2 regions of the Microbacterium sp. BWR-S6Y genome follow, and region 2 is predicted to be linked to the other one. Evidence: predicted binding sites of a transcription regulator. Region 2 holds the regulator's gene; the other holds the start of a gene.

Region 1 (15,628 bases), on a different contig from region 2:
TCGATCACGGCGCTCACGCTGCCGGTGAAGACCACCGCGCCCGACACCGTGACGGTGAGGGCGTCGGGATCGGATGCCGGCGAGCTCGAGGCCACGGCATCCCCCTCTCCCGTGGTTCCCGCGCACGAGATCGCCCCGTCGTCGGCGCGGGTGCACGTGGGAACGGCCTCGAGCTCGACGCCGCGGTCGAGGAGGACGTCGATGGTCGCGAACCGCACCTCGGTGAGGTGGTTGCCGCCTACCGGCGCGATCGCGGCGACCTGCGAGCAGCCCGCGAGCACGAGCACCAGCACCGCCCCCAGCGAGGCCATCGTCGCGACCCGCCTCACAGCGCACGCTCCGTCTCGTAGGCGACGATCCGCGCGCGCTCGGCGACGTGCTGCGCCTCGAGCTGCGCGTCGGTGATGACCTCCAGGTCGAACGGCGCGGGCAGCAGCAGCTCGGTGTTGCGATCGAGGGGGGAGCCACGGCGCATGAGCGGCGTCTCGGCCCAGTCGTTGGCGGCGAGCTCACGACTGCGACTGGCGAGATCCGCGACGGAACCCGACGACCCCGGCACCGCCGGAGAGGCGTGGTCGAGCACCGTCGTGAACAGCGAGAGCGTGCCGTCGCGGTTGTCCACGAGCTCGACGACCTGCTGCTGCTGCGGGAAGTCGATGCACGACGCGGTGGTGATCTCCCAGAACCCGCCGGTGGCGCTCGTGTGCGCCAGGATCTGGTTGAGATGCGTGTGGCCGTTGAGCCACCCCACGACGACGGGGAACTCCAGCAGCATCGCCACGAACTCCTCGGCCCCGTACAGCTTCTCGTCGGCTCCCGGCCGCACCGCCCGGTTCTCGAGGGTCAGGCTGTTGTGGTGGCTGAAGATCAGGACCAGCCGCTGCTCGCGCTGGGCGATCTCGAGCTGCGCCCGCAACCAGCGCATCTGCGACTCCGGCACCGCCCCGTCGGGACCCGCGACCTGGTTGCACGTGTCGAGGCCGAAGGCGCGCACGCGCGGGCTCAGGTCGACCTGCCACCACGTCTCGCCCGACGCGAGGTTGTGGGCGGTGAAGCCGTGTCCGACGGGTCCGGGGGTGGTCTCGGTGCGGAAATGCTCCGCCATGAACTCGCGCCGCTCGAAGAGGTAACGATCGTCGTTCGCGGGCACCTCCCGCATTCCCGGGTTCCCGGATGCCAGGCCGAGGGCCGCGAGGGCCTGGGAGAACACGCTCGTGCTCGACGCCCACCCCTCCAGCGCCGTGCTCGCCGTGGCATCCAGGGTGTACGACTTCCGCCCGCCCACGGCGAGAGCGCGCAGCTGCGGGCTGATGTCGAACGTCCCGAGCAGGAGGGTGTCGTGGTTGCCGTACACGGCGTACCAGGGCGCGGGCAGGCCCACCGACTCGATCTTCTGCGCGATCGCCTGCGCGAGCAGGTCGGGCAGGCGCGGGAACCCGTAGTCGCCGAACGCGCCCCCGCGGGGATCGTTCGGCCGGTACGCCCAGGTCGCCTCGTTCCAGGCCTGCACGCCCTGCCAGGTGGGCCCGCCGGTGGCCGGGTCGACCGGGAGGCCGTCCATCAGGTCGATGTACCAGCGCAGCTCGAGGTGCGAGTGCATGTCGGCGCTGTCGCCGGTGACGATCGCGGCGCTCATCGGCGCTCCGGTGAGCGGGCTGTACCGGGCGTCGGAGAACGCCCGCACCATCGCCGCCGTCGCGTGCGGGCTGAGAGGGTCTTGCGGGTGGAAGGCACTGCCCCACGCGGAGTGATCCTGCACGATCATCGGTTCGATGCGGCCCGGCGACTGCGCCTCGATCACGTGCAGGTCGGACAGGTGCCCCAGGTACAGCAGCGACCGCCGCGAGGCCGTGCGGGCGGCGGACGGCGCGCGCCGCAGGACGTCGGTGCGGGGGAGGTACGGCTCACCCGCCCCCGTGGCGAGCGCGCGATAGCGTCCCGAGACCACGGAGCCCTGCCGGATGGTCTGCTGGAGGGTGGTCGGGATGCCGGCCGCCGTCGCGGCGGGTGCCTGTGCGCGAGCCGAGGCGGCGACGAGCGCGTCGAGGCCGATCCCCGTCGCGGCGGCGGCAGTGGCGGCGACGTGGAGGAACTGGCGGCGGGACAGACCGGTCACGTGATCATCCGTTCGGGCGGAGGAAGAACACGAATGTAGCGCCTCGGCGCACGGTGCGTCGAGCAGGGTGGGGCGTGGCATCGCGCGGGAGGGCGTGAAGCGGCGCGGGCGGGTCGAGGCGCGCGGGAGGGCGGACGCGGTGGCGGTCGCCTGCGCGGGGCGTCGAGCGGCGCGAGGCGTCGAAGCGCGGGAGGGGCCTGAGACGCCCGGGGCCTCGGTCGCTCAGTAGGTCGGCGCCGCCGGGAGGCCGAAGAATTCCTCGAGGGTGGTGTACCCGCCGTCGTGATAGGCCTGCGCGAGCTCCGGCCCGATGTAGCGCAGGTGCCACGCCTCGGGCTCGTAGCCGCTGTAGTCCTCGCGCCCCTCGGCGTAGCGGGTGATGAAGCCGAACTCCCACGCGTGCTCGCGCACCCAGGCGCCCTGGGGCGATGCGGCGACGTCGTCGAGTGTTCCGCACGAGCCGTTGCACGGAACGATGTCGACGGCCTTGCCGGTCTGATGCTCGCTGTACCCCGGCCGTGCGCTCTCGCGGTCGGCTTCCGCGACGCCGCCCACGGCGACGCGGCCGGCGTAGGTGGACTTCTGCGTGGAGTAAGAGCGGAAGGCGCTGAGGTACCCGATCTCGCCCGCCCCCGCGTCGGCCGCGGCACGCACCATCTCACTCAGCGCCTCGGCGGGAGCCGCCCGCAGCGCCGACTGCTCGAGGGCGCGCACGTTCGAGGGCATGACGAGGTCGCCCGGGGCGTAGTCGATCGGGTCGAGCGGGCGCTGCTTGTTGACCACGAGCCACTCGCGGTCCGGGTCGCTCAGCGACACGCACGGGGCGATCCCGGATGCCACCGCGGAACGGAACGCCGCCCCACCGCCCGCTGCCGCGATCGCGGCGGTGTCGTCGCCCTGCCCGAGCGCGGCGGTGAAGGCCGGGTCGTCGCAGGGCGTCGCGGTCGCCGCGACGGCGGAGACCTGCGGCACGGGCAGCCCCTCGTCCGGAACGGCCGGCGGACCCGCGACGGCGGCGCTCACGGTGTCGTCGACGGATGCCGATGCGGTCGCGTCGTGCGCGGAACCCGCTGCCGCGCCGATCGCGACGACGACGCCGACGATCACCGCGACGCCCGCTCCCATCACGACGGCGAGGCGACGTCGGCGGTCGGCGGGAAGGGCGGCGAGGGTCTGCGCGAGCCCGCGGCGCGCCGTGCTCGGGCGTCGAGGATTCCCGACCCGCGCGGCGCCCGCGCCCTCGCGCAGCTGACGGCGCGTCGGAGCGGGAGGGGGGATCTGCGCGAGGGCCTCCGTCGCGAGTCGCTCGGCTTCCGCGCGGGCCGCGCGGCGGGGGGAAAGCTCGGGATCGGGGGACATGAGTGCTCCCATTGTCTCCCGGGGGCGGCCCGCGGTCGACCCGTCGGCCGGCGACGGTTGCCCCGGTACCCTCCGGACGGGCACTCTGGAGCCACCGTGAGCCGACCGGGGGGACCATGCTCGACGACGACGACCGCGCACTCGCCCACGCCATGAGCCGCTATCTCGAGACCGTGAACCGCGTGGTCGCCGCCGACCGGGCCGGGGAGCGCACGCGGCTCGGCGAGGAGGTGAGCGCCCATCTCGGAGTGGATGTGACGACCCTCCCCGTGACCACCGAAACGCTCTCGGCGCACCGCTACGTCGATGCCGACATCGCCCTCGACGAACTCACCGAGCGCGGCGGCGGGCGCTGATCGGCGTGACCGGGGGCGAGCAGCGCCTGCACGTGTCGGCATCCGAGCTCCTTTCCGGTCCGTATTCGCACTTCGCTCCCGGGCCCGTGTCGTACGATTCCCGCGACGTGAGCGCGACCGCGCAGCGTCGCGTCGTGTCGTTCGGCGTGCGCCTGCTCCGGTTCGACGGACACCCGCTCGCGATCGTGCAGCGCTCCGCCAACCCGCGGTCGATGCCGGCGCAGCCCCAGCTCGAGGTGATCGGTGCCGATCCGGATGCCACGGCGGCGGCGCTCGCCGAGATCCGGCGGCTCATGATCGAGCGCAGCGTGCTGCGGGGTCAGGTGCTGTCGTTCGTCCCGACCGAGTACGGGCACGAGGCCGGGGCGACCTTCCTGCCCCGCCCCGATGTGTCGGCCGACGACATCGTTCTCAGCGAGGGCGTGCTGCAACGCATCGTCGACCACGTCGTGGGCATCGGCGACCACCGCGAGGCCCTGCGTGCGGCCGGACAGCACCTCAAGCGCGGCGTCCTGCTGTACGGCCCTCCCGGCACCGGCAAGACGCTCACGGTGCGTCACCTTCTCGCCCGCACCCCCGGGACGACCGCCGTGGTGCTGACCGGGTCCAGCATCCGCTTCGTCACCGCGGCCGCCGAGATCGCGCGCACCTTCGCCCCCGCCCTCGTCGTGCTCGAAGACATCGACCTGGTGGCGGCGGACCGCGGCTTCTCGCCCGAGCCCGTGCTGTTCGACGTGCTCGACGCCCTCGACGGGTTGGAACCGGATGCCGACATCGCCTTCGTCATGACGACGAATCACGTGCAGATCCTCGAGGAGGCTCTCGCCGCCCGGCCGGGGCGCGTCGACCTCGGCGTCGAGATCCCCCTTCCCGACGACGCCGACCGGCGCCGTCTGTTCCGCAGGTACGCCCAGGGACTGCCCCTGTCGGCGGACGCGCTCGAGGCCGCGGCCGACCGCGCCCGGGGCACGACGGGGTCGTTCGCGAAGGAACTGCTGCGCGGCACGGTGCTGCGCGCGGCGGTCCGGGGCGACGAGGCGCCGACCGACGACGACCTCGCGGCGACCCTCGACGAGCTGCTCGCCTCGGGGGCCGCGCTGACGCGCGTGCTCCTGGGGACGCGGTCCGAGACGGCGCCGTCGGCGCACACGGCGACCCTGGTGGGCCACGCGCCGTTCGTTCCGCACCCGGGCGGCCCCCATCTGCAGGTGTCGCCGTTCGGAGACCTCGGCTATCACGACGAGACCGACGGACGCTGGGTCGCTTTCGACACCGTCGGTCAGGATGCCGACGAGCCCGTCGTCGACACGACCGAGCCGACACACGAGCTGAGCTTCCCGATGCCCGTCTGGCACGCCGTCTACGCGACGCTCGACAACACCGGCTCCGTCGAACGCGTCGGCGGCGACCCGGTCGTCGCGGCCCGCACGGAGCGCCTGATGGGTGCGGGCAGCGCCGCGACCGCGCGGCATCCCGGCCCCCTCGCCCCCACCGGATGGCCCCTCGACGATGCCGAGCTGGTCGTGCCGCTTGCGGACGGCGACGAGGAGTTCCTGGTGGAGATCCTCGCGGCATCGCAGCGCGTGACGCGCGGCATCCTGGCCGATCCCGATCTCCCCGACCACGCTCGCCGAGAGCAGGAGGACTCCCTGACGCACGGTGCGAAGGCGTTGCGCTTCGTCGCGGCCCGGCTGCTCGACTGAGGCGGCTGGGGTACGGCTCCTCTCTCTCGCGGCGGTCGGCGGCGAGACGGCGTCACGCGATGTCGCTCAACCCGACCTCGGCGGCCGCGAAGATCGCGACCACGATGCTCAACAGACCCGCGACGAGCAGGAGCGACGGGTGGGCGAGGCCGACGACGACGCGCCGGGTGCGCGGCAGATCCGCGAAGAACTGATCCGGGATGCGATGCCGCTCGGGCACGCCCGCCCATCCACGCAACCGCGCGATGTAGCCGACGCAGCGGAAGACGAGAACGGCCCACAGCATCGCCACGATGAAGGGGACGACCGCGCCGAAGATCTCGAAGGCCTCCACCCACGCCTTCTCGGGATCGGCTCCGGTGTCTTCCGCGAGCTGGACGGCGACCGCGGCGCCGAGGACGACGGATCCGATCCACAGGATCAGCGCCCCCAGGACCGCGAAGAACCGCGCGAAGAAGTGGCCGAGGATCGACTCCTCGAAGTCGAGATGCGTCCGCGGGGTCTGCGCGAGCACGAGCAGCGTCGCGCCGAGAGACGGAAGGGCGCCGACGAGCGAGACCACGACGCCGGCCGACTCGTTCTCGATCCAGATCTCGCAGACCACGAGCAGCACCACCGCGACCGCGAGCCAGATCCATCCGGAGAGAGTGGGATGCCGCACCACGATTGCCGGATGCCGCGACTCGAGCGGCCGCGCGGATCGGTGCACGAGGGCGTGACCCCGGACCTGCCGGCCGTCGACCATGCGCCACCCCCTGTCACGCCGCTCGGCGAGCGGACTTGGCTGTCACAGTAGCGCGTCGCCGTTCGTCCATGGAGACGCATGTGAACAACACCGCCTTGCGTTCCGATAGAACATGTGTTCGACTGTCGAGATGAGGTGGCAGGGTCAACAGCTGGGCGTCGACGACACGGCGGCGCTGCCCGGCATGGAGCGCATGGACGGTCTCGTCCGCTCCGTCACCACCCCGGAGTTCGCCGGCATGACCTTCCACGAGGTGCTGTGCAAGAGCGCGCTCAATCGCGTTCCGGGCGCGTCGGCGATGCCCTTCGACTGGACCGTCAACCCGTACCGGGGATGCAGCCACGCCTGCGCGTACTGCTTCGCGCGCAAGACGCACGAGTACCTCGACCTCGATTACGGCGCTGATTTCGATTCGCAGATCGTCGTGAAGGTCAACGTCGCCGACGTGCTGCGGACAGAACTGCGTCGCGGATCCTGGGCACGCGAACCGGTCATGCTCGGCACGAACACCGACCCCTACCAGCGGGCGGAGGGACGCTACCGCCTCATGCCCGAGATCGTGGGCGCCCTCACCGACAACGGCACCCCCTTCTCGATCCTGACCAAGGGCACATTGCTGCGCCGGGATCTCCCCCTGCTCACCGCGGCCGCCGAGCAGGTCACGGTCTCGTTGGCGATGTCGATCGCCGTCTTCGACGATGCTCTCCAACGCGCGATCGAGCCGGGGACCCCGAGCGCCGAGGCCCGCCTCGAGACGGTCCGCGCGGCGACAGCAGCCGGATTCCGGGTGACGGTTTTTCTGATGCCGATCCTCCCCCACCTCACCGACTCGATACCGGTGCTCGACGACGCGCTGGCACGCCTGCGCGCGGCGGGAGCCGCTCGAGTCGTCTACGGCGCGCTGCACCTCCGACCGGGCGCGAAGCAGTGGTTCTTCGACTGGCTCGAGCGCGAGCAGCCGCACCTCGTCTCGTCGTATCGCGGGTTGTATCCCGGCGTCTCGGTCACCGCGCCGAAGGCCTACCGCTCGTGGCTCGGCAAGCGCCTGCGCCCCCTGCTCCGCCTGCACGGGCTCGACGGGTGGGACGAAGACGACCACCCTCGCGGCCGTCCCCAACCGGGACTCGCCGCCCGCACCCCGACCACGAGCAGCCTCGGTCCAGTCCGCAGCACCGCCGGCATGGCATCCGCGCGCCCCCGCGTCGCTCCGGCGAGCGAACCGAGGTTGTTCTGAACGGCGTGAGGCGGGCCCTCCGATGGCGCAGACGAGAGGGACGCGAGGCCGTCGGACGGACGGGGGAACACGAGAGACCCCCGCCGCGCGAACGCGAACGGGGGCCTCTCGGAGGAACGCTTACGACGTGACGTCGGCCAGCTGACGGCCCGAGATCTCCTCGAGCACGTCGTCGCCGAGCTGGGTCTCCTCGAAGGGCGCCTCGATCTCGGCGCGGTCGAGCAGTTCGGTCATCCGGCGGCGACGCTGACGCGTGATGAGCGTCACCACCGTGCCGCTGCGACCGGCGCGGCCCGTGCGGCCCGAGCGGTGCAGGTACGTCTTGTACTCGTCGGGGGCGTCGGCCTGGATGACCAGGTCGATGTCGTCGACGTGGATGCCGCGGGCGGCGACGTCGGTGGCCACGAGCACGTTGACGCGACCCGAGGTGAGCTTCTCGAGGTTGCGCGTGCGCTTCTGCTGGTTGAGATCGCCGTGCAGGGCGACCGCGGCGATCCCGGCGTCGTCGAACTGCTCCGCGAGCATCTCGGCGTACGCGCGGGTGCGGGCGAACACGAGCGTCTTGCCCTCGCGGTCGACGAGCGAGTCGAGGATCTGCGCCTTGTCACGGTGCTCGATCACGAGCACGCGGTGCTCGATCGTGCTCGAGTCCTGATCCTCTCCGGCGACCTCGTAGACGGCCGGCTCGACGAGGAACTCGTCGACCAGGGCCGCGACCTCGCGGTCGAGGGTGGCGGAGAAGAGCAGCTTCTGGCTGCCCTTCGCGGTGGCGCGCAGGATGCGCTGCACGGGCTCGAGGAAGCCCAGCTCGCACATGTGGTCGGCCTCGTCGAGCACGGCGACCTGCACGTCGGACAGGTCGAGCTTGCCCTGGTTGAGAAGGTCCTCGATGCGGCCGGGGGTTCCGATGACGATGTCGACGCCCTTCTTGAGCGCGCCCACCTGACGCGCCTGCGGCACGCCGCCGTAGACCTGCGTCGTGAACAGTCCCACGCTGCGCGCGAGAACCTGCACGGTGCGGTCGATCTGCAGAGCGAGCTCGCGCGTCGGCGCCATGATGAGGGCCTTCGGGGCGCGCCCGAACTCGCGGCGCTTGCCGGCCTGCGAACGCAGGATGCTCTCGACCAGCGGGGCGCCGAAGGCGATGGTCTTGCCCGAGCCGGTACGACCGCGGGCCAGCACGTCGCGGCCCTCGAGGATCGGAACGACGGTGGCGGCCTGAATGGGGAAGGGCTTCTCGGCCCCGAGCCCGGCGAGGGCGCGGACGATGTTGTCGCCCAGCCCCAGATCGGCGAACCCGGCGCCGGTCACCGTCGCGGCATCCACCGCTTCGGCCTGCAGACGCTCGTGCACCACGTCAACGCGCTGCTCGTGCTCGGCGGAGCGCTTCGGCGACGCGTTCCAGTCGCTGCGGCTCGGTCCGTCGGCGCGGCGCGGGCGGTCGTCGAACGACCGCGCGGGGCGGTCGGCACGGTCGAAGGAGCGAGCCGGGCGGTCGTTGCGGTCGAACGAACGGGCGGGACGGTCGCCCGCGTCACGGCGGGGACGCTCGTCACGGTCGAACGAGCGCGCGGGGCGGTCGGTGCGGTCGAAGGAGCGAGCCGGGCGGTCGGTGCGGTCGAACGAACGGGCGGGACGGTCGCCCGCGTCACGGCGGGGACGCTCGTCACGGTCGAAGGAGCGAGCGGGGCGGTCCTCGAACGACCGACGCGGACGCTCATCGCGATCGAACGAACGCGCGGGACGGTCGGTGCGGTCGAACGAACGAGCCGGACGCTCATCACGATCGAACGAACGGGCGGGACGGTCCGCACGGTCGAACGAACGCGTGGGACGGTCGCCCGCGTCACGGCGCGGACGCTCGTCACGATCGAACGAACGGGCGGGACGGTCGGTGCGGTCGAACGAACGCGCGGGACGGTCGTTGCGGTCGAAAGAACGAGCCGGGCGGTCGTTGCGGTCGAACGAACGAGCCGGACGGTCGCCCGCGTCACGACGCGGACGCTCATCACGATCGAACGAACGAGCCGGACGGTCCTCGAACGACCGACGCGGACGCTCGTCACGATCGAACGAACGAGCCGGACGGTCGTCGCGAGCGGAGCTGCGGATGTCGCGAGCCTGGTCGCGGCCGGCGCGGTCCGACGCGTTCCAGCGACGCTTGTCGGGCGCAGCCTCGGCCTCGGGACGGTAGCCGCGGTGGTTCGGGCTCTTGCTGCCGGGCTTGGCGGGACCCTCCGCACCGGGACGGCGCTTGCGGTCCTGGAACGAGGTCTTGGCGCCGTAGCGCGGCTCGAAGTTCTTGGCGGCGCGGCCGCCGGCGGGCTTCTTGTTCTTGGGCATGGGGAACTTCCTGGGTTCTGTTCGCGCGAAACAGCATCACCGCTCGTGGCGGTGGGATACCCGGACTGTCGTCGGCCGGGGGCCATTCACTGATGGGTCGAGGCCGCGATCGCGTCCTGTCCATCGGCCCCTTGGACTCACAAACCCATCCGCGCATCACACGCGGTGTCCAGAGCCGACCGCCCCACGTTACAGGTCGCGCCTGGGAATGGCATCCATGCCCCTCACCCCGCACCCCTCGTCCCACTTATGGCCAGCGCCAGCCGCCCCCACCCCCCACAAGTGGGACACGCACCACCAGAACTGGGACACACCCCAGCACCCCGCACCCCTCGTCCCACTTATGGCCAGCGCCAGCCGCCCCCACCCCCCACAAGTGGGACACGCACCACCAGAACTGGGACACACCCCAGCACCCCGCACCCCTCGTCCCACCCGCCGCCCGTGCCGCGGCGGCGAGACGGGTGACCGAAAATGGACGCATGGCAGACACCGACGCCCACCCCATCACGGTGGCGATCGAGCGGCGCATCGACCCGACGCGCACCGCCGAAGCGACCTCCTGGATGCAGGCCGGCACCGACCTCGCGACCGCCTTCCCGGGCTTCCTCGGCTCGGGGTGGGTGCGCGCGGGCGAAGAGAGCGACCTCTGGTACATGCTGTACCGCTTCCGCGACATCGCCACCCTCGAGCAGTGGGAGACCTCTTCGCAACGGCAGTGGTGGCTCGACTCGGGGCGTCCGTTCGCCCGCGAGGAGCGCAGCGAGCGACGCACGGGCATCGAGGGGTGGTTCGACGCCGCGTTCGGCTCGGTCCTCGCCCCGACGGATGCCACGACCTCGCCCGTGCAGCAACCGGTGCCTCCCGCTCCTCCCCGCTGGAAACAGGCCGTGACCATCTGGGTGGGGTTCTTCCCCACCAACCTGCTGGCGTCGTGGCTCCTGGGCTTCGTCCCGGGGTTCGCCGAGATCCCCCTGCCGTTGCGGGTGCTGGCCACGACCCTGCTGCTCACCCCCGTCATGACCTACCTGGTTCTGCCGTGGGTCACCCGCCTGCTCCACCCCTGGTTGCAGCGACCGCCCCGTCCACGAAAGGCCTCGTCATGACCGCTGATCCCACCGGCCACCGCTTCGTCCTGCGCAGCGCGAACGTCTCCGCCGAGATCGCCCAGGTGGGTGCGGCGCTGCGCGCGCTCACCGTCGACGGGGTCGACCTCGTGCCCCGCTACCCCGACGACGTGCCGACGCCCGCGGCATCCGGGGTCGTGCTGGTGCCGTGGCCGAATCGCATCCGCGACGGCAGGTACCGCTTCGACGGCGCCGACCTGCAGCTGGCGATCAGCGAGCCGAAGTTCGGCAACGCGAGCCACGGCCTGTTGCGCTTCGCCGCGTATCAGCCGATCGAGCAGACCGAGGAGCGGCTCGTGCTCGGCGCCGACGTGGTCCCCCAGACCGGCTACCCCTTCCACCTGCGTACGCGCGTGACCTTCACCCTGCAGGCCGACGGACTGCACGTGGCCCACGACGTCGAGAACGTGGGCGCGAGCCTGGCGCCCGTCGCGCTCGGCGTGCACCCGTACCTGCAGATCGGGGGCGTCGACACCGCCGATCTGGTCGTGCACTCGTCGGGGACCACCACGCTGGTGCTCGACGATCGCAACATCCCCGTCGACGAGGTTCCCGTCGGCGCCGGCACCGACCTGCGCGACGGCCTGCGCCTCGGCGACGCCGCTCTCGACAACGGCTACCGGGGGATGGAGAGGGATGCCGAGGGGCGGGCCCGACACACGCTGACGGCGCCCGGCGGGGCCCGTGTCGAACTGTGGCAGGACGAGGGATTCCGCTGGGCGCAGGTCTTCACGACCGACCGCTATCCGGGGCATCCCCTCGCCGTCGCGATCGAGCCGATGACGGCGCCCGCGAACGCTTTCGCGACGGGCGACGACCTCGAGCGCCTGGAATGCGGCGGCATTCTGCATCGGGAATGGGGCGTGCGCTTCACGGCATAAGCGAACTTTGTCCCCCATTTGGGGGACAAGAAATACGCCTTATGACCTGGGAAAAGACGGGACAAGCCCTTTCCCATTTCGGAGGCGCGAACGATACCATTCGGGTTGACGGTTTCCGTCGCGACCGGGGGCAGCAAAGGGTCAAGGTTCCCCCCGGTTTTTACCCGAATGAGCCGACGGGGGCCGAGGGTCCCGCGATGTGGGGGGATCCTCGTTCCGTCACGAGGAAAGATCCCCCATCATGAGCAGCGCGCTCCGCTCCGCCGTCCCCTTCTCCCTGTCGACGTCGCACCTGTCCGGCCTCACCCGCCGGATGCGCACCCTCCCGTCGCTCCACGTCGGCGCCGCCGCCCTGATCGTGCTGGTCAGCGGCCTGCTGCTGTCCATCGCGACGACCAGCGATCCGCTGTGGTGGCAGCTGCACTTCAGCCAGCTGGGGATCTTCGGCGACCTCTCGAGCGCGTTCTTCAACACGACCCTGAAGGTCAGCGGTCTCATCGTCGTCGTGTTCGCGTTCTGCGTCCGCCGCGACGTGCGCCGTGTCGGTCGCGGCCCCGTGCGCCGCGGCGCGGCGACCGTGGCATTCCTCTGCCTGAATGTCGTCGGCGTCAATCTCGCCCTGGTCGGATGCATTCCGCTGAACACCGACAAAGACCTTCACGACCGTGTCGCGGGTTCGATGGTGCTCGGATTCCTCGCCCTGTTGATCAGCGCGCCCATCATGTTCAACCGCCTGGGCAAGCGCATGGCCGTCAGCACCGCGGTCGCGACGGTCTGGCTCCTCATCTCGATCACCCTCTTCGTCACGGCCACCATCAATCTCGCCCTCTTCGAGACCATTTCGTGCACGGCGATGTTCGCCTGGTCGGGAATGTTCACCCACGTTCTGGCCGCGCGCGCTGCGGGCGCCGCCGCCCCCGCGCGCACCGAGGGTGAGCGCACCACCGCGCACCTCGTGCGTCGCCGCGCGGGTCGCAGCGTCTTCGCCGCGTCGTTCGCCGCCCCGTCGTTCGCCGCCCCGTCGCTCGCTGCCCCGTCGTTCGCCGCCGCAGCGAGCCACCCCTCGGCGCTGCCCCTCATCGCGGTCGTGTCGCACCGCCGCTCCCCCCTCGCCACGGGTCCCGGCCGCGCGACGGGCGCGCGCATCGACGTGCTGTCCGCCTTCACCGGCACGGCGACCGCCTTCCCGGTCGGGTGGCCGCGGCGTGCGACACCACTCTCCGCCACGGCGGCCGGTCGGCGCGCAGCCCGCGTCGCCGCGATGACGGCAGCGACCGGAACGGCATCCTCCCCCGCTCACTCCGGCTGTGCGGACGCCGCCGCACGGAGCGGGGCCGCGCAGGCGACCCCGGTACTCTCCCATGCGGCAGGCCCCACGGCGAACGCTCACGCGACGGCCACGACGCATGGCGCGTGCGGCGATGCACACACTCCCGGCGCGCGCCGCACCACCCCGCGGCCCGCGATCCTCGCGGCCGACCCGCGTCGGGTCAGTGCTTCTCGCGCAGCTCGCGGCGGCTCAGCGGGTGCCCGTCGTCCGCGACCGGCGCAGCGCCCGTCGGCTCGGACCCGCCCGCGTCCCGCGCGGCACGCCGGGCCCGGCGCCGTTCGCTCGCTCCTTCGATGAGGTTGTAGAGCGTCGGCAGCACGAGCAGCGTCAGGAACGTCGACGACACGAGACCGCCGATCACGACGACGGCGAGCGGCTGCGAGATGAATCCGCCGTGGCCCGTGATGCCGAGAGCCATCGGCACCAACGCGAAGATCGCGGCGAGCGCCGTCATGAGGATCGGCCGTAGACGTCGCGCCCCGCCCACGATCGTCGCGTCGTGCACGCTGAGACCGCGGGCGCGGTACTGGTTGACGAGGTCGATCAGCACGATGGCGTTCGTGACGACGATGCCGACGAGCATGAGCGCGCCGATCATGCCGGCGACGCCGAGCGGCACTCCCGTCACCAGCAGTAGCAGGATCGCCCCGGTCGCCGCGAACGGCACCGACACGAGCAGCTCCAGCGGCTGACGCAGCGACTTGAAGGTCGCGACCATGACGACGTAGACGATGAGGATGGCCGCGAGCAGCGCGAGGCCGAGCTGGCCGAAGGCGTCCTGCTGATCGGTGACCGCGCCGCCGACCTTCGCGGTGGCCCCCTCGGGCAGCTGCACGTCGGCGAGGGCCGCGTTCACGCTCGCCGACGAGCTGCCGAGGTCGTCGGTCGTCGGGGTCACCGTGATCGAGGCCGTGCGCAGTCCGCGGGCGGTGGAGATCGACGGGGGCGTCTGGCTCTGCTCGACCGACGCGATCTCGTCGAGTCGCACGGTGCCGCGCGCGCTCGGGATCTCGAGGGCGCGCAGGTCGTCGATCGTCTGCGGCGGGTTCGCGGTGGCGAGGTACACCGTGACCCCGCGGCCGTCGAGCTCGACCGTGCCCGCCTGGCGCGGCTGCTGGGCGCCCGACACGAGGGCGCCGACCGCCTGCTCCGACAGGCCGCGCTCGGCGGCCGCGTCGCGATCCACCCGCACCGAGACGAACGGCAGCGAGGCCGAGAGGCTGCTGGTGACCTGGCCGATCCCCTCGCGTCCGTTCAGGCCCGCGACGACGGCATCGTTCGCCTGCTGCAGTGTGTTCGCGTCGGGGGCGGTCACGTCGACCGTGATGTCGGTGGATCCGAAGCCGCTCCCCTGCGCCGACACCTCGATCTCGCCGGCATCCGTCAGCTTCTCGAGCTCTGTGCGCACGCGCTCGCGCAGCTCGACCTGGTCGGTGCCCGACTGCGAGGTGATCGAGTAGGTGATGCCCGAGCCGCCACCCGAGAAGGCGTCGCGCAGCGCGGAGCCGCTCGAGCCGATCGAGGTCTGCACGGTCTGCACGCCCTCGGTGTCGAGCAGGACGGCCTCGACCTTCTGGGCGGCCGCGTCCTCGGCATCCAGGCTCGGCGCATCGCCGATCTTCTGGGTGACGGTGAACGTGTTCTGCCCCGAGTCGCCGAGGAAGTCGGTCTTCAGCAGCGGCACGGCCGCGAGCGTCCCGCCCAGCACCAGCACGGCGACGCCGAGGGTGACCCACGAGTGCTTCAGCGTCCAGCTCAGCACGGGCACGTAGGCCTTCTGCAGACGGGTCGGCGGGGCGTCGGGTGCTTCGGGGTCGATCGCGTTGCCCTCGGCGTCGCGCACGACGGTGCCCGGCTTGAGGAACCACGACGCCAGCACCGGCACGATCGTCAGCGAGACCAGCAGCGAGGCCGCCATCGCGATCGTGACGGTGAGCGAGAAGGGGCGGAACAGCTCCCCGGTGACGTCGCCGACGAAGGCGATGGGCAGGAACACGGCGACGGAGGTGATCGTGGATGCCGTGATCGCGGCCGCGACCTCGCGAACGGCCCGGATGATGGTGGGGATCTTCTCGGCATCACCGACGTAGTGCCGCTTGATGTTCTCGATGACGACGATCGAGTCGTCGACGACGCGGCCGATCGCGATCGTGAGCGCGCCGAGGGTGAGGATGTTCAGCGAATAGCCGAAGGCCTGCAGCCCGACGAAGGTGATGAGCACGCTCGTGGGGATCGAGATGGCGGTGACGAGGGTCGAGCGCACCGACATCAGGAAGATCAGGATGACGACGACCGCGAACACCAGTCCGAGCAGGCCCTCCTGGGCGAGGGCCTCGATCGACTGCGTGACGAACGGCGCCTGGTCGAACACCACGGTGAAGGTCGCGCCCTGGCCGAGCTGCGACTCGAGGCCCGGGAGGGCGGCGAGAACGCC
Region 2 (15,628 bases):
CGGTGAGATCGATGTCTTTCAGCGCCTGGAACTGGCCGTAGTGCTTCTGCACATCGGAGACGACGACAAGGGGCGCAGAGCCCGCCGGGGGAACGGATGCCATGTGTTCACCCTATGAGGATGTTGTGCGGGCGACCACATTCCCGCACAGGCCTTAACCGTTCTGTAACAGCGGGGAACGCGCTCGGGCACTCTCGCGGGTCAGCGGGCGCGCTGGGCGAAAGCGGTCTCGTAGAGGCAGACGCTCGCCGCGGTGGCGAGGTTGAGCGACTCCGCGCGGCCGTAGATCGGCAGGCGCAGCGAGAGGTCGGCGTGCGCGAGGGCGTCGTCGTCGAGACCGCGCGCCTCGTTTCCGAAGAGCCACGCGGTGGGCTCCGCGAGACGGTCGCGGGATGCGAGGAAGTCCTCGCCCTCGACGTCGGCGGCGACGACGCGCAGACCCGTCTCGTGCATACGGGCGACGACGTCCGCGAGCTCGAGGTCCACCGCCACCGGCACGTGGAAGAGCGAGCCCGTCGTGGAGCGGACGACCTTGGGGTTGTAGGGATCGACGGTGCGCCCGGTGAGGATGACGGCATCCGCCCCGGCCGCGTCGGCGGCGCGGATGATGGTGCCGAGGTTGCCGGGGTCGCGCACCTCTTCGCAGATCGCGACGAGGCGGGGTCCGGCCGCGAGGATGTCCTTCAGCGCGGTCGGCGACTGCCGAGCCACGGCGACGATGCCCTGCGGGGTGACCGTGTCGGCCATCGCGTCGAGCACCGCCTCGGTCGTGTACTGCAGATCCACCTCGGCGCGCTCGGCCGCGTCGCGCACGTCGGTGTGCCGCTCCATCGCCGAGGGGGTCGCGTACAACTCGAGGACGGTATCGGGGGCCCACGCGAGGGCCTCGCGCGCGGCCTGCGGACCCTCGAGGAGGAACAGACCGGTCTCTTGCCGGGCGGCGCGTTTGCTGAGCTTGGCCACGGCGCGCACCCGCGGCGAACGGGGGTTCTCCAGCACGTGACCAGTGTATGGCGCTGAGGGCATGGAGCCGGGGATGCCGCGCACGAACGACGGAACGGGCGCCCTCCGAAGAGGACGCCCGTTCCGGGAGAAGTCGCGACTTACGCGGACTTCGGAGCGTTGACGTCGCTGGGCAGGGCCGCCTTGGCGGTCTGCACGAGCGAGGCGAACACGGCCGGCTCGTTCACGGCGAGCTCCGCGAGCATGCGACGGTCGACCTGCACACCCGCGAGGCCGAGGCCCTGGATGAAGCGGTTGTACGTGAGGCCGTTCTGACGGGATGCCGCGTTGATGCGCTGGATCCACAGACGACGGAAGTCGCCCTTGCGCTTGCGACGGTCACGGTACGCGTAGACGAGCGAGTGGGTGACCTGCTCCTTGGCCTTGCGGTACAGGCGCGAACGCTGACCGCGGTAACCGGAGGCGCGCTCGAGGATGACGCGACGCTTCTTGTGGGCGTTTACTGCCCGCTTGACTCTAGCCATTTCTGTTTCTTCCTAACGTGCGTCGGCGCTCAGAGACCGAGGAGCTTCTTGGCGACCTTCGAGTCACCCTTGGCCAGGACCTGCTCCTGGTTCAGGCGGCGGGTGCGCTTCGAGGCCTTGCCTTCGAGGTTGTGGCGCATACCGGCCTGCTGCTTCATGAGCTTGCCGCTACCGGTCAGCTTGAAGCGCTTCTTGGCACCCGAGTGGGTCTTCTGCTTCGGCATCTGTCTTCCTTCGTTGGTCTTCCCGGCGAAGCGGGAGTCTGGGGAGCTTTACTCGGCGGGGGCCGAGGTGGGCGTTGCTTCCGGGGCCGCCTCGCCGCGGGCCGCGCTGCGCGCCGCCTCGCGGTTCGCCGCGCGCTGCGCGTTCTGCTCGGTCTTGACCTCGGACTTGTTCTTGTGAGGAGCGACCACCATCACCATGTTGCGGCCGTCGATCGTGGGGTTCGACTCGACGGTGCCGAACTCGGCGACGTCTTCGGCGAACTTGCGGAGCAGGCGCACACCCTGCTCGGGACGCGACTGCTCACGACCACGGAACAGGATCATGGCCTTCACCTTGTCGCCCGCCTGGAGGAAGCCCTCGGCGCGCTTGAGCTTGGTGATGTAGTCGTGGGCCTCGATCTTCAGGCGGAATCGGACCTCTTTGAGGACCGTGTTCGCCTGGTTACGACGCGTTTCCTTGGCCTTCTGAGCGGCCTCGTACTTGAACTTGCCGTAATCCATGATCTTGACCACGGGCGGCTTCGAGCTCGGCGCAACCTCGACCAGGTCGAGGTCCGCTTCCTGGGCCAGGCGCAGCGCAGCTTCGATTCGGACGATGCCGACCTGCTCGCCGTTGGGTCCGACGAGACGGACCTCCGGGACTCGGATGCGCTCGTTGGTGCGGGGATCGCTGATGCGGAACTCCTCTTGTGTGCGGGTGGTGGCCGCCGCGATCCGATCGGACCACGGGCGAAGAGGAGCACACACGCCACCCGGCACGGTGCTGTCAGCACCGGCTTCTGCACCCAGACGACCCCGTGCGAAACGGAGCGGAGTGCGGGAACCCGGTAGCCTGGAGCGGCAAGCGCGGGTGGGATGTGATCCTCTTTCGTACGGAGTGAAACACTCCGAAGCCCGCCATAGTCTAGCAGAGAGATTCACGTGGACACGATCCCCTCCGACCAGCCCGCCGACGACCACGCCGCACACCGTCACGGAGGCGAAGACGAGCGTCTCGCTCGCTGGGAGGAGCAGGAGCGCGCGGCATCCTCCGCCACCCGCGACATCGCCGACGTTCCCGCCGTGGAGGTCATCACCACCGCCGCCGTGCACCTCATGAGCGCCGCGGCCGTCAAGACGGGACTCGCCGACGACCCCGCGCAGCAGCTCGACCTCGACGAGGCCCGCAAGCTCATCAACGCCCTCGCGGGCCTCATCACCGCCGGCGCGCCCGAGATCAGCGACATGCACGCCCGGTCGCTGCGCGACGGACTGCGCTCCCTGCAGCTCGCGTTCCGCGAGGCCTCGACCATCCCCGACCCGATCGGCAAGGGGCCGGGCGAGAAGTGGACGGGTCCCGTCACGTAAGTCGTTCGGGCTGGGGCACCCCTTCGCCTCTGCCGCAGGGTCGCTCGTCCGTGACACCGGCACACGTGTCGCGCGCGAGCCGGTCCGGACCGCGGACCCGCGGCATCCGGCCCGTGAGCGGCGCGCAGGAACAGGGGATGCCACGAGAACAGGACGCGCGGCGCGGCACCGTCCTGTGCGCGGACGATCGCCTATCGCGACGCGGCCGCGCTCCGATCGCGGCGCCTGTCAGGCGGCGGTACCGCGGTGGAGCTTGACCGTCAGCGAGTCGACCAGCACGGCGATGCGGTCGTCCGCCGACCACCGGCGGGCGATGCGGGCGAGGACGGCGTCGAGCTCCTCCTGCTCCAGCCCCGACATCAGCTGCAGGTGCACGACGAGCTCGGGGCCGCGCAGGCGACCGGTGGGATCCCCCGACTCGACGGCGAGGTCGAGCACCGCCAGCTCGCCCGAGATGCTCTCCTGGAGCCCCGTGAAGATCGTCGGCGAGGTGTGCGCGGGTTCCCACGCCTCCCCCTGCGCGATGGCCCACACGGCGGGACGACGGATGACGAACTCGGTCTCGGAGGCGGGATCGATCACGATGAGCTCGGTGTCTTCGGACGCCGCGGCGAGAGCGGTGCGGCGACCGTCCGCGGGGACGGGGCGGGCCTTGGCATCCCACGTCTGCAACGCCGTGACCGAGGTGAAGACGGGGAGCACCTTGCGGCCGTCGGGGGCGGCGACGGTCACGATCGACAGCTCCTGCGTCTTGTCGACCTCGAGGCCGTGGGCGCCGACGCCGTGGTCGCCCTTCTCGGCGACGAGCGGGATCAGCAGGCGCGCGTCGCGGTAGGCGTCGACGACGGCACGGGCGTCGCCCTCACCGGCGCGGAAGGCCACGAGGGCGGCCAGCAGGGCCGCGTCGGCCGACCCGTCGTCACCGGAGTGCGGGTTCGACTCGAACCGGCGCCCCTCCCACGGGACACCCGCCGAATCGGCGTGATGGCCGTGATCGTGGGGACCGCCGGCGTGCGGGCCGCCGGCGTGGGGACCGTCAGTGTCCGGCGACATCCAGCGCCTCAGCGAGGGTGAACTGCCCCGCGTACAGGGCCTTGCCGACGATCGCGCCCTCGACGCCGAGCGGCACGAGCTCGCGCAGCGCGGCGATGTCGTCGAGGCTCGACACGCCGCCCGAGGCGACGATCGGCTTGGGGGTGCGCTGGGTCATCTCGCGCAGGAGCTCGATGTTGGGGCCGCGCAGCGTGCCGTCCTTCGTCACATCGGTGACGACGTAGCGGCTGCAACCGGCGTCTTCGAGGCGCTCGAGCACGGTCCACAGGTCGCCGCCGTCGCGGGTCCAGCCGCGGGCGGCGAGCGTCGTGCCGCGCACGTCGAGACCGACCGCGATCGCCTCGCCGTAGCGGTTGATGACGTCGGCGGCCCACTCGGGGTTCTCGAGCGCGGCGGTGCCGAGGTTGATGCGGCTCGCGCCGCTCTCAAGGGCCGCCTCGAGCGAACGGTCGTCGCGGATGCCGCCCGACAGCTCGACCTGCACACCCTTGACCTGCTTGATGACCTTGCGCATGACGTTCGCGTTGCTCCCGCGTCCGAAAGCGGCGTCGAGGTCGACGAGGTGAATCCACTGCGCGCCCTGGCGGGCGAAGTCTGCGGCGGCGTCGACGGGATCGCCGTAGCTGGTCTCGGTGCCCGCCTCCCCCTGCGTCAGACGGACGGCCTTGCCGTCGGCCACATCGACCGCGGGAAGAAGGACAAGCTCGGGCGTGGACGCGAAATCGTTCATGGCTCCTCGTGCCGGCAGGCGCCTCTCGCCAGCCCCAGGCACGAGGTCACACAGTAGTCGTGCGCAGCCCGTCGATCCAATTGGCGAGCAGCCGGATGCCGGCCTCCCCCGACTTCTCGGGGTGGAACTGCGTCGCCGCGAGAGGACCGTTCTCCACCGCCGCGATGAACGGCGCGCCGTAGGTGCACCACGTCACGGCGGGCTGCGGGAAGGGAGGGGTCACCTCGAGCGACCACTCCTGCGCGGCGTACGAGTGCACGAAGTAGAAGCGCTCGCGTTCGATCCCCTCGAACAGTCGAGACCCCTCGCCGGCGGTGACGGTGTTCCAGCCCATGTGCGGCAGCACCGGGGCGGCGAGCTCGTCGACCGTCCCGGGCCACTCCCCCAGTCCGGGCGTGTCGGTCCCGCGCTCGATCCCCCGTTCGAACATGACCTGCATGCCCACGCAGATGCCCAGCACCGGGCGGCCGCCGGCCAGTCGACGGTCGATGATCTCGCCGCCGCGACTGGCGTTCAGGGCCTCCATGACCGCGCTGAACGCCCCCACTCCGGGAACGAGGAGCCCGTCGGCATCCATCAGCAACGATCGATCGGAGGTCAACCGGGCGTCGGCACCGGCCTCGACGAGCGCCTTGACCGCCGAGTGGACGTTGCCCGATCCGTAATCGAGGACGGCGACGACCGGCTTGGCCGTCATAGCGCGCCCTTGGTGCTGGGGATGCCGTCGACGAGGGGGTCGAGGGCCTTCGCCTGGCGGAACGCGCGCGCGAGGGCCTTGTACTCGGCCTCGGCGATGTGGTGGGGATCGCGTCCCCCGACCACGCGCACGTGGACCGTGAGGCCGGCGTGAATGGAGATCGCCTCGAACGAGTGACGCACGAGAGAGCCCGTGAAGTGGCCGCCGATGAGGTGGTGCTCGAACCCGGCCGGCTCTCCGGTGTGCACGAGGTAGGGCCGACCGCTGATGTCGACGACGGCCTGCGCGAGCGCCTCGTCGAGCGGCACGAGGGCGTCGCCGTATCGAGCGATGCCGGACTTGTCGCCGAGGGCCTGCCGGATGGCCTGGCCGAGGACGATCGAGGTGTCTTCGACGGTGTGGTGGGCGTCGATGTGGGTGTCGCCGGTTGCGCGCACGCGCAGGTCGGTCAGCGAGTGCTTCGCGAACGCGGTGAGCATGTGGTCGAAGAACGGCACGCTCGTCGAGATGTCGCTGGCACCGCGCCCGTCGAGATCGAGCTCGAGCTCGACGCGCGACTCGCTCGTCTCACGGGTGATCGAGGCGGTGCGGGGCGTGGCGGGGCCGGTCATGCTCGGGATCCTATCGAGGCGAGGGCGTCGAGGAACGCGGTGGTCTCGTCGGCCGTTCCGGCCGAGACGCGGAGGTGGTGGGGGATGCCGACGTCGCGGATGAGGACGCCGTGGTCGTACAGCGCCTTCCACGTCGCCGCGGGGTCGTCGACCCCGCCGAAGAGCACGAAGTTGGTCCACGACTCGTGCGCGGTGTACCCCAGAGCGGAGACGGTCGCGGAGATGCGGTCGCGCTGCGCGACGATCTCGTCGACCATCGCGAGCATGGTGTCGGCGTGCCCGAGCGCCGCGGTCGCGGCGGCCTGCGTGAGCGCGCTCAGGTGGTACGGCAGGCGGACGAGGCGCAGGGCGTCGACGAAGACCGGGTCGGCCGCGAGGTAGCCCACGCGGGCGCCGGCGAAGGCGAAGGCTTTGCTCATCGTGCGCGAGACGACCAAGCGGGGGCGCCCCGGCAGCAGCGACACCGCGGACGGCTCGTCGCGCGGTGCGAATTCTTCGTATGCCTCGTCGACGATGACCACACCGTCGAACGCGTCGTAGACGGCCTCGACCACGTCGAGACGAAGGGGCGTTCCCGTCGGGTTGTTCGGGGCGCACAGGAAGACGATGTCGGGGCGCTGCTCGCGCACCTGGGCCGCCGCCGACGCGGGCGTGAGCGTGAAGTCGTGCTCCCGCTCCCCCGCGATCCATCGGGCACCGGTGGCGCGCGTGAGGATCGGGTACATCGAGTACGTGGGAGCGAAGCCCATGGCGGTGCGCCCGGGCCCGCCGAAGGCCTGCAGGATGTGCTGCAGCACCTCGTTGGAGCCGTTGGCCGCCCAGATCTGGTCAGGGTTCAGTCCGTGCCCCAGGTACTGCGCGAAGGCCTCGCGAAGCGTCGTGAACTCGCGGTCGGGATAGCGGTTCACGTCGCGCAGGGCGCGTGCCACGGCATCCAGGATGTCGTCGGCGACCTCGGATGGAACGGGATGCGTGTTCTCGTTCACGTTCAGCGCCACGGGGAGCGCGGCCTGCGGTGCTCCGTAGGGCGTCATGCCCCGGAGATCGTCGCGAAGCGGGAGGTCGTCGAGGCGTACGTTCACCTCACCCATCGTAGGCGGCGGCGACATGTGCGGCTCACGCGCCCGCTCGGCCGAACGACACCTCTCGGAGCCTTCGCGTCGGCGGGTTCGCGTCGGCCGGAGATCAGTCGGCGGGGGCGTACTCGGCGGGGATGGCGATGCGCTGACCCGCGGTGACGGATCCACCCGAGAGGGCGTTCAGACGCGTGATCTGCGCGACGACGTCGCGAGGGTCGGCCGCGGGGGCGAGATCTTCGGCGATCGACCACAGCGTGTCTCCGCTCATGACGGTGATCTCGGCGAACGAGCCTGCGGCGGCTCCCTCTTCGTTCGAGGCGAGCGCGGCTCCGCCCCCGACGATGGCGACTCCGAGCGCGATGACGAGGGGAAGGGAGACCAGGAACGCGACGACGCGGCGTCCGCGCGCGGTGATGCGCAGGCGGGTGGTCGGGGCGGTGACGGCGATGCTGCTCATGATGTGCTCCTCGGTGGGGAGAGATTCGCACCCCGCCCTCGGCCGGGAGGGCGGTGGTGCGAACCTGTATTCCGAATCTATCTTCGATACTTTCGATGTGTCAAGACCGGCTGTATCGGAGACGGATCGAACGCGACACGCGAGAGGTTCCATGTCTTCGAGGCCGTCCACCGGATACGGTTTCGACACGGAGACCTCATCACCAACCTCCGACATTCGAATTTCCGCCGCCCTTCCGCGGCGCGAGGGGAGCACAGATGACCGACGCGACGACCGCCGCCGGCCGCGAACGGCCGCAGACCCGGCGACGCAAGAACCTCAGCGACAAGCAGCTCGCGATCCTCGAGGTCATCCAGCGGTCCATCGCGCGGCACGGCTACCCGCCGAGCATGCGCGAGATCGGCGACGCCGTCGGACTGAAGTCCCTTTCGAGCGTGACCCACCAGCTCAATCAGCTCGAGCTGAGCGGCTACCTGCGACGCGATCCCGGCAAGACGCGGGCCATGGAGGTGCTGATCGACCTGCCCGGCGCCGCCGCCGAGAACCCCGCCGACACGGCCCCCGCCCTGGGCGACGCCGCCCTCGTGCCCCTCGTCGGTCGTATCGCCGCCGGCGTGCCCATCACCGCCGACCAGCAGGTGGAGGAGATCTTCCCCCTCCCCCGCCAGCTCGTGGGCAAGGGCGAGCTGTTCATGCTCAAGGTGTCGGGCGACTCCATGATCGATGCGGCGATCTGCGACGGCGACTGGGTGGTCGTGCGCTCCCAGGCCACCGCCGAGAACGGCGAGATCGTCGCCGCGATGCTCGACGGAGAGGCGACGGTCAAGACGTTCCGCCGCCGCGACGGTCACACGTGGCTGCTCCCCCGCAACAGCGCGTTCGAACCGATCCTCGGCGACGAGGCCGTGGTGCTCGGCCGCGTCGTCGCCGTCCTGCGCGCGGTCTGACCCACGACACGAGAGGCCGGATGTCCGCCGCGCGGCGGCTTCCGGCCTCTCGTGCGTCCGGAGGCCCCGGGGTGGATGTCGGCGGCCCTGCCTAGGCTGGGGTCATGGCTGACACCCTCCCGTACGGTTCCTGGCCCTCGCCCCTCACCCCCGAGTCCGTCGCGCAGGCGTCGCCGCGGGTCGACGGCGCCCGACTCGTCGGCGACGAGGTGTGGTGGGGCGAGTCCGTCCCGCACGAGGCCGGTCGCGTCGCGGTGAAGCGTCGCCGGGCCGACGGCTCGGTCGAGACCGTGCTCCCCGCGCCCGCCAACGCCCGCTCGAGCGTCCACGAGTACGGCGGGGGTGCGTGGACGGCGTCCGACGACGGCGAGCTGTATTACGTCGAGAAGACCGATCAGCGCGTGTACGCGCTGCGCCCCGGCGAGACCGCGCGCCCGCTGACCCCGGCCGATGACGCCGTGCGCCACGGCGGGCTGCGCTGGGAGCACGGCGCGCTGCTCGCCGTCCGCGAGACCCACGGCTCGTCCCGCGTCCCGCTCCGCGCGATCGTGTGCATTTCCCTCGACGGCGAGGTCGAGGTGCTCGCCGAGGGAAGCGATTTCCTCGCGCAGCCCGCCCTCTCGCCCGACGGCCGCCACCTGGCCTGGGTGGCGTGGAACCACCCCGACATGCCCTGGGATGCGACGACCCTCCGTGTCGTCGACCTCGGGACCCGCATCGTCCGCGACCTGTCCGGGGGTGAGCGGCGCTCTCCCCTCCAGCCCGTGTGGATCGCCGACGACGAGCTGCTCTACGCCGACGACCCCGACGGACGCTGGAACCTCTTCCGTCGTCCGCTCGACGGCGAAGCCCAGGCGCTGGCTCCCGCCGACGCCGACACCGGCGGCGGTCTGTGGGTGCTCGGCACCCGGTGGTTCGGAGCCGCCTCCGAGGGCCGCGTGGTCGCCGTCCGCACCGACGGGGCCGACGAGATCGTCGAAATCGCCCCGAGCGGCGTGCGCCCCCTCGACGTCCCCGCCGTGGCCGGGGCCGCGATCGACGATGTCCGCGGCGCACGCGCGCTCGTGTCCGGATCCGACGCCGGCGGGCGATCGGGCCTCTGGCTGGTCGACCTCGACGCCGCAACCGTCGAACTGGTCACGGGAGGGTCCGGCGCATGGGGCGACGAGTGGATGCCGCCCGCCCGCGCCCTGACCACCGACGGGCCCCACGGGCCCGTGCACGCCTTCGCCTACGCCCCCACCAATCCGCACGTCATCCCGGTCGCGGGCGAGCGCCCGCCCTACGTCGTCCTCGTCCACGGCGGACCCACCTCGCACGTGGGACCCGCGCCCTCAGCGAAGACGGCCTTCTTCACCAGCCGCGGCATCGGCGTGCTCGACGTCAACTACGGCGGCTCCACCGGGTACGGGCGGGCCTACCGGGATCGCCTCACGGGCCAGTGGGGCGTGGTCGACGTCGACGACGTCGCGGCCGCGGCATCCGCCCTCGCCGAGGCGGGTCTCGCCGACCCCGACCGCCTCGCCATCGCGGGCGGCTCGGCCGGCGGCTGGACGGTTCTCGCCGCCGTGACGAGGACCGACGTGTTCTCGGCCGGCATCTCCCGCTACGGCGTGGGCGACGCCCGCGCCCTCGCGGAAGACACCCACGACTTCGAGGCGCGCTACCTCGACGGGCTCATCGGTCCCCTGCCCGAGGCCGAGGCCGTGTACGTCGAGCGCTCGCCCCTGGGGCGTCCGGAGCTGTTCCGCGTCCCGCTGTTGATCCTGCAGGGCTCTGAGGACCGCGTCGTCCCCCCGTCGCAGGCCGAGGCGATCCGTGACGCCCTGACCGCGCACGGGGTGCCGCACGCGTACGTCCTGTACGAGGGCGAGGGGCACGGGTTCCGCCGGTCGGAGACGGTGATCGACTCCCTCGAACGCGAGCTGGGCTTCCTCGGTGCCGTGTTCGGATTCGAGGCCCCGGGCATCCCGCCCCTCGCGCTCGACTGAGGCGCGCGCGGCGCGGAGGGCGCGCGCGGCCCGTCCTCGCGCCGCGGGCCTCGCCGTGCACGCGCGAGGGCACCGGCAGCTCGTCCTCCCGCAGCGGGTCGCACCGTGCACGCGCGAAGGCGCGAAGGCGCAGCGGACACGCCGGTAACGAGAATCGAAGAAGACGCGCCACCCGCGTGAAGCGACGGGCCCCAAGCCGAGGCGTGGGGCCCGTCATCCATCCGAGGCTCAGGCCTCGAACGCCGCCAATTCGGCCGCGAGACGCGCGCCCACGTGAGCGTGCAGGAAGGTTCCGCTCTCGCGGTGCTCCTGCGCCACGATGAGTCCGCTCTCGTGCACGGCCGAGACGAGGTCTCCCCGGTCGTACGGAACGACCGCCTGCACCTCGACGGCCGGCAGGGGCAGCGCTTCCTCGATCGCGGCGCGCAGCTCGTCGATGCCCTCGCCGGTGCGCGACGACACGAACTTCGCGTTCGGGGCGAGACCCCGCAGCACGAGCCGGTCGTCCTCGCTCACCAGATCGGCCTTGTTGAAGACGACGATCTCCTGACCGAAGTTCGCGTCCACGTCGCCCATCACGTCGCGCACCGTCATCAGCTGCGCGGCCGGGTCGGGGTGCGAGGCGTCCACGACGTGCAGGATGACGTCGGCGTCGCCGACCTCCTCGAGCGTCGAGCGGAACGCCTCGACCAGCTGGTGCGGGAGGTTGCGCACGAAACCGACCGTGTCGGTGAGCGTGTACACGCGCCCGTCCGTCGTCTCGGAGCGGCGCACCGTGGCATCCAGGGTCGCGAAGAGCGCGTTCTCGACGAGCACCCCGGCGCTGGTCAGGCGGTTGAGCAGACTCGACTTGCCGGCGTTGGTGTACCCGGCGATCGCGACCGAGGGGATCGTGTGGCGCTTGCGCTCGGCGCGCTTCGCCTCGCGCGCGGGAGCGAAGTCGCGCAGCTGCTTGCGCAACTGCGCCATACGCGTGCGGATGCGACGACGGTCGAGCTCGATCTTCGTCTCACCCGGTCCGCGCGAGCCCATGCCCGCGCCGCCTGCGCCGACCTGTCCACCCGCCTGACGCGACATCGAGTCACCCCATCCGCGCAGACGCGGAAGGAGGTACTCGAGCTGAGCGAGCTCGACCTGGGCCTTGCCCTCCCGGCTCTTCGCGTGCTGGCTGAAGATGTCGAGGATCACGGTGGTGCGGTCGATCACCTTCACCTTCACGACGTCTTCGAGCGCGCGCCGCTGGCTGGGGGCGAGCTCGGTGTCGGCGATCACGGTGTCGGCTCCCACGGCGGCGACGATGTCGCGCAGCTCGGCGGCCTTGCCGCGTCCGACGTAGGTCGCCGGATCGGGGTGGGGGCGCCGCTGCAGAACGCCGTCGAGCACCACCGCGCCGGCCGTCTCGGCGAGGGCGGAGAGCTCCCGGAGCGAGTTCTCGGCATCCGTCTGCTCGCCCTGCGGGTGGACGCCGACGAGCACGACGTTCTCGAGGCGCAGCTGACGGTACTCGACCTCGGTGACGTCTTCGAGCTCGGTCGAGAGCCCGACGACGCGGCGCAGGGCCGCGCGTTCCTCGCGATCCCACTGGTCGCCGTCGCTGTCGCCGCCGTACGCGGTGGTGCTGTCTTGGAGGGCCTGAGCGGCACCGAAGACCCGGACCCCGCGGTGCGCATCGGCGCGCGCGAGCACACGGTCGACCGGATCCACGGCAGACGCGTCGGTGCTCGGGGGTGTGGTCTGTTCGGTCATGGGTTCCTCTCGTGCGCGTGAACGCGCGTGTTCTGGCACTTTATCCGCCCCGGCGGCCGGAGCCCCGGTCGGATATCCTGTGCAGATGGGGAGCGAGCACTACTTCAGCGCGTCGCCGTCGAGTCCCGAGCAGCTCCGCCGCATCCGCGTCACGCTGGCCGGTCGTGAACTCGAGGTGGTCACGGCGGGCGGCGTCTTCAGTCCCGATCACGTGGATGCGGGGACCTCGGTGCTCTTCGCCAACACGCCTCCCCCGCCCGCCGGTGGGAACTTCCTCGACCTGGGGTGCGGCTGGGGTCCGATCTCGCTGTCGCTGGCGCTCGCGTCACCGCACGCGACCGTGTGGGCGGTCGACGTCAACGAGCGTGCTCTCGATCTCGTGAGGCGCAATGCCGAATCTCTCGGCCTCACGAACATCAACGCGGTGCGCCCCGAGGATGTTCCCGACGACGTGACCTTCCGCACCATCCGCTCGAACCCGCCCATCCGGGTCGGCAAGAACGAGCTGCACGGCATGCTGCAGCACTGGATCCCCCGCCTGCAGGAACGCAGCGACGGATGGTTCGTCGTGCAGCGCAACCTCGGCTCCGACTCCCTGCAGCGCTGGCTCGCGGCGACGTTCCCCGAGGGCTACGGCGTGCAGCGCGCCGCCACCGGCCGCGGGTACCGCGTGCTGCGTGTGCGACGGCACGGGTCTCCCCCGAGCGAGCTCATCGACGTCGTCGGCTGAGTCGGCGACATCCGCTCCGCGTACAGAGCGGGGCGTACTCCGGGCGTGGCCTTCCCCCGGACCGCGCGAGCGTACGGAGACCGCGGGCCAGCGGCATCCGCTCAGGCCAGGGCGACCTCGCCCGTGAACACCAGCGACGCCGGACCCGACAGGAAGACGCGACCCTCGTCGACACGCACGCCCAGGGTCCCGCCCGGGGTGTCGACGATCCAGTGGTCGGGAGCGGCCGCACCCGCCCAGTGCCGCACGGCGAGCGCCGCCGCGGCCACGCCCGTGCCGCAGCTGAGGGTCTCGCCGACGCCGCGCTCGAACACGCGCAGGCGGATCGCCCCGACGCCGTCGCGCACGAGCGGATCGGCCGGGACGACGAACTCGACGTTCGCGCCGTGGCGGGGCGCGGGGTCGAGCACGGGCTGGAAGGTCAGGTCGAGCCCCTCGAGCTCGGCATCCGACGACAGGGCGACGACCACGTGCGGGTTGCCCACGTCGATGCCCACACCCGGACGCGCGACGCTGAGACCCTTCGCCCGCACGAGCGTCTCGTCGGCCTCGACGGCGAACGCGCCCAGGTCGACCTCGAAGCCGCGCTCGCTGCGCGTGAGGGTCTTCACGCCCGCCCGCGTGCCGATGCGCAGCCCCTCGTCGATCGACGCGAGGCCCGTGTCGGTGAGGTAGCGCGCGAAGACGCGCGTGCCGTTGCCGCACATCTCGGCCGCGGATCCGTCGGCGTTGCGGTAGTCCATGAACCACTCGGCCCCGGATGCCGCGGCCTCGGTTCCCTCGCGGATCGCGGCCGAGCGCACGACGCGCAGCAGCCCGTCGGCGCCGATGCCGAAGTGCCGGTCGCACAGCGCGGCGACCTGGGCGTCGGAGAGGTCGAGCTCGCCGTCGGGATCGGCCACCACCACGAAGTCGTTGCCGGTGCCGTGACCCTTGGTGAACGCGAGAGAGGACATGCCGTCAGTCTACGGAGGACCCGCGGTCGACTCTCCCTGCCCGGGCTCCGATCCCACGCCCCGCCCCACCCCGCCGTCCCGCGGAGTCCCCGCCCCACACGCCGTGCCACGGCATCCGGAACCGGCCTGTCGACGCCGGACTCCGCACGACGGCACACGCCGTCCGGCGCGCACGCCCGGCACCCGCCCGGGGAGCCTCAGGCGGGTCGGCCCGGTCCGTCGACGATCAGGCGCTTGCCGGTCGCCCACGTCTCGAACGGCTCGTACGCGAGCGCGTCGTAGAAGCCGCGGGCCCCGGCGTTGTCGGGGCGCACCATCAGCTGCACCTTGGGGCAGCCCATCTGCTCGAGCAGCCTCTCGGCCTCGGCCACGAGCGCGCGCCCCACTCCCCGCCCCCGGTGCGACGCCGCCGAGGCGAGGTAGTACAGCCACCCCCGGTGGCCGTCGTACCCGGCCATGACGCTCCCGACGACGGTGTCGTCATCGACCGCGACGAGGAAGAGTTCGGGCTGCACGGTCAGCTTGCGACGGATGTCGGCACGCGGATCGTTCCAGGGGCGCGTCAGACCCGCCTGCTCCCACAGCGCCACGACGGCGTCCTCGTCGGCCGGCGCGAACGCCCGGATGCCGATGGTCATGCGTCCTCGCCCTCCGCCGCGCGCACGAGCTGCGCGGCATCCGTCGTCCGCACATCGATCGCGCGCGCGTCGGCGTAGCGCCGGAACCACGACACCTGGCGCCGCGCGTAGCGCCGCGTGAGCGCCTGCGTCTGCGCCACGGCGTCGTCGCGCGTGATCTCGCCCTTCAGCTGGGCGAGCGCCTGGGCGTAGCCGATCGCCCGCGAAGCCGTGACTCCACTCTCGAGGCCCTCGCCGCGCAGGCGCTCGACCTCGTCGACCAGTCCCGCCGCCCACATGTCCTCGACGCGCGCGTCCAGCATCTCGACCAGCTGCGCGCGCTCGACCTGCGTCGCGAGGATGCGCGTCGCCGGATACCAGGACGCGGGCGCCTCGGGAAGGGCACCGCCGTGGGTCTCGCCGCCCTGGTCCAGTACCTCGAGGGCGCGGACCACGCGCCGCCCGTTGCGCGGGTCGATGTTCGCCGCCGCCACGGGATCCGCTGCACGGAGCCGTTGGAAGAGCGCGCCCGCGCCCGCGCTGTCGAGCTCGGCCTCGAGCCGTGCGCGCAGTTCCTCGTTCCTCGGGGGGAAGCGGAAATCCCACAGCACACCAGAGACGTACAGTCCCGATCCCCCGACCAGGATCGCGTCGGCGCCCCGGGCGTGGATCTCGGCGATCGCTGCGCGGGCGGCATCCTGATACCAGGCCACCGCGGCCTCGTCGGTCACCTCGAGGGCGTCGAAGAGGTGGTGCGGGATGCCGCGCCGCTCATCGATCGGGAGCTTGGCGGTACCGATGTCCATCCCGCGGTACAGCTGCATCGCGTCGGCGTTGACGATCTCGGCGGATCGCCCCTCGGTCGCGAGAGCCTCGGCGAGGTCGAGCGAGAGCTGCGTCTTGCCGGTGCCGGTGGCCCCGACGACGGCCCAGAGAGTGGGGCCCCTCACACGCCG

The links. Region 2 encodes LexA, which represses DNA repair genes until DNA is damaged. Its sites were predicted from a motif close to TCGAACANNTGTTCGA; they were not measured.
Region 1: a site for LexA is predicted at 6,386-6,401, ahead of AB1K56_RS16705 (Rv2578c family radical SAM protein). Genes of this name have one in related genera too.

The regions. Positions count from the first base shown of each region.
Region 1 covers NZ_JBFECV010000009.1:24,844-40,471, forward strand. The annotation lists gene AB1K56_RS16675 (hypothetical protein) at 1-329, opposite strand, end outside; gene AB1K56_RS16680 (TIGR03767 family metallophosphoesterase) at 326-2,116, opposite strand; gene AB1K56_RS16685 (M15 family metallopeptidase) at 2,339-3,475, opposite strand; gene AB1K56_RS16690 (hypothetical protein) at 3,592-3,831, shown strand; gene AB1K56_RS16695 (AAA family ATPase) at 3,837-5,534, shown strand; gene AB1K56_RS16700 (hypothetical protein) at 5,587-6,279, opposite strand; gene AB1K56_RS16705 (Rv2578c family radical SAM protein) at 6,410-7,513, shown strand; gene AB1K56_RS16710 (DEAD/DEAH box helicase) at 7,634-9,856, opposite strand; gene AB1K56_RS16715 (antibiotic biosynthesis monooxygenase) at 10,339-10,962, shown strand; gene AB1K56_RS16720 (aldose 1-epimerase family protein) at 10,959-11,864, shown strand; partial or broken gene AB1K56_RS16725 (DUF998 domain-containing protein) at 12,178-12,732, shown strand; gene AB1K56_RS16730 (efflux RND transporter permease subunit) at 13,355-15,628, opposite strand, start outside.
Region 2 covers NZ_JBFECV010000002.1:362,836-378,463, reverse strand. The annotation lists gene AB1K56_RS05650 (amino acid ABC transporter ATP-binding protein) at 1-103, opposite strand, end outside; gene AB1K56_RS05645 (RNA methyltransferase) at 202-999, opposite strand; gene rplT (50S ribosomal protein L20) at 1,104-1,487, opposite strand; gene rpmI (50S ribosomal protein L35) at 1,517-1,711, opposite strand; gene infC (translation initiation factor IF-3) at 1,760-2,425, opposite strand; gene AB1K56_RS05625 (DUF1844 domain-containing protein) at 2,633-3,058, shown strand; gene AB1K56_RS05620 (SseB family protein) at 3,287-4,111, opposite strand; gene priA (bifunctional 1-(5-phosphoribosyl)-5-((5-phosphoribosylamino)methylideneamino)imidazole-4-carboxamide isomerase/phosphoribosylanthranilate isomerase PriA) at 4,095-4,841, opposite strand; gene hisH (imidazole glycerol phosphate synthase subunit HisH) at 4,888-5,538, opposite strand; gene hisB (imidazoleglycerol-phosphate dehydratase HisB) at 5,535-6,149, opposite strand; gene AB1K56_RS05600 (histidinol-phosphate transaminase) at 6,146-7,240, opposite strand; gene AB1K56_RS05595 (LysM peptidoglycan-binding domain-containing protein) at 7,335-7,685, opposite strand; gene lexA (transcriptional repressor LexA) at 7,943-8,632, shown strand; gene AB1K56_RS05585 (prolyl oligopeptidase family serine peptidase) at 8,737-10,623, shown strand; gene hflX (GTPase HflX) at 10,852-12,369, opposite strand; gene AB1K56_RS05575 (class I SAM-dependent methyltransferase) at 12,455-13,099, shown strand; gene dapF (diaminopimelate epimerase) at 13,201-14,055, opposite strand; gene AB1K56_RS05565 (GNAT family acetyltransferase) at 14,253-14,693, opposite strand; gene miaA (tRNA (adenosine(37)-N6)-dimethylallyltransferase MiaA) at 14,690-15,622, opposite strand; gene miaB (tRNA (N6-isopentenyl adenosine(37)-C2)-methylthiotransferase MiaB) at 15,619-15,628, opposite strand, start outside.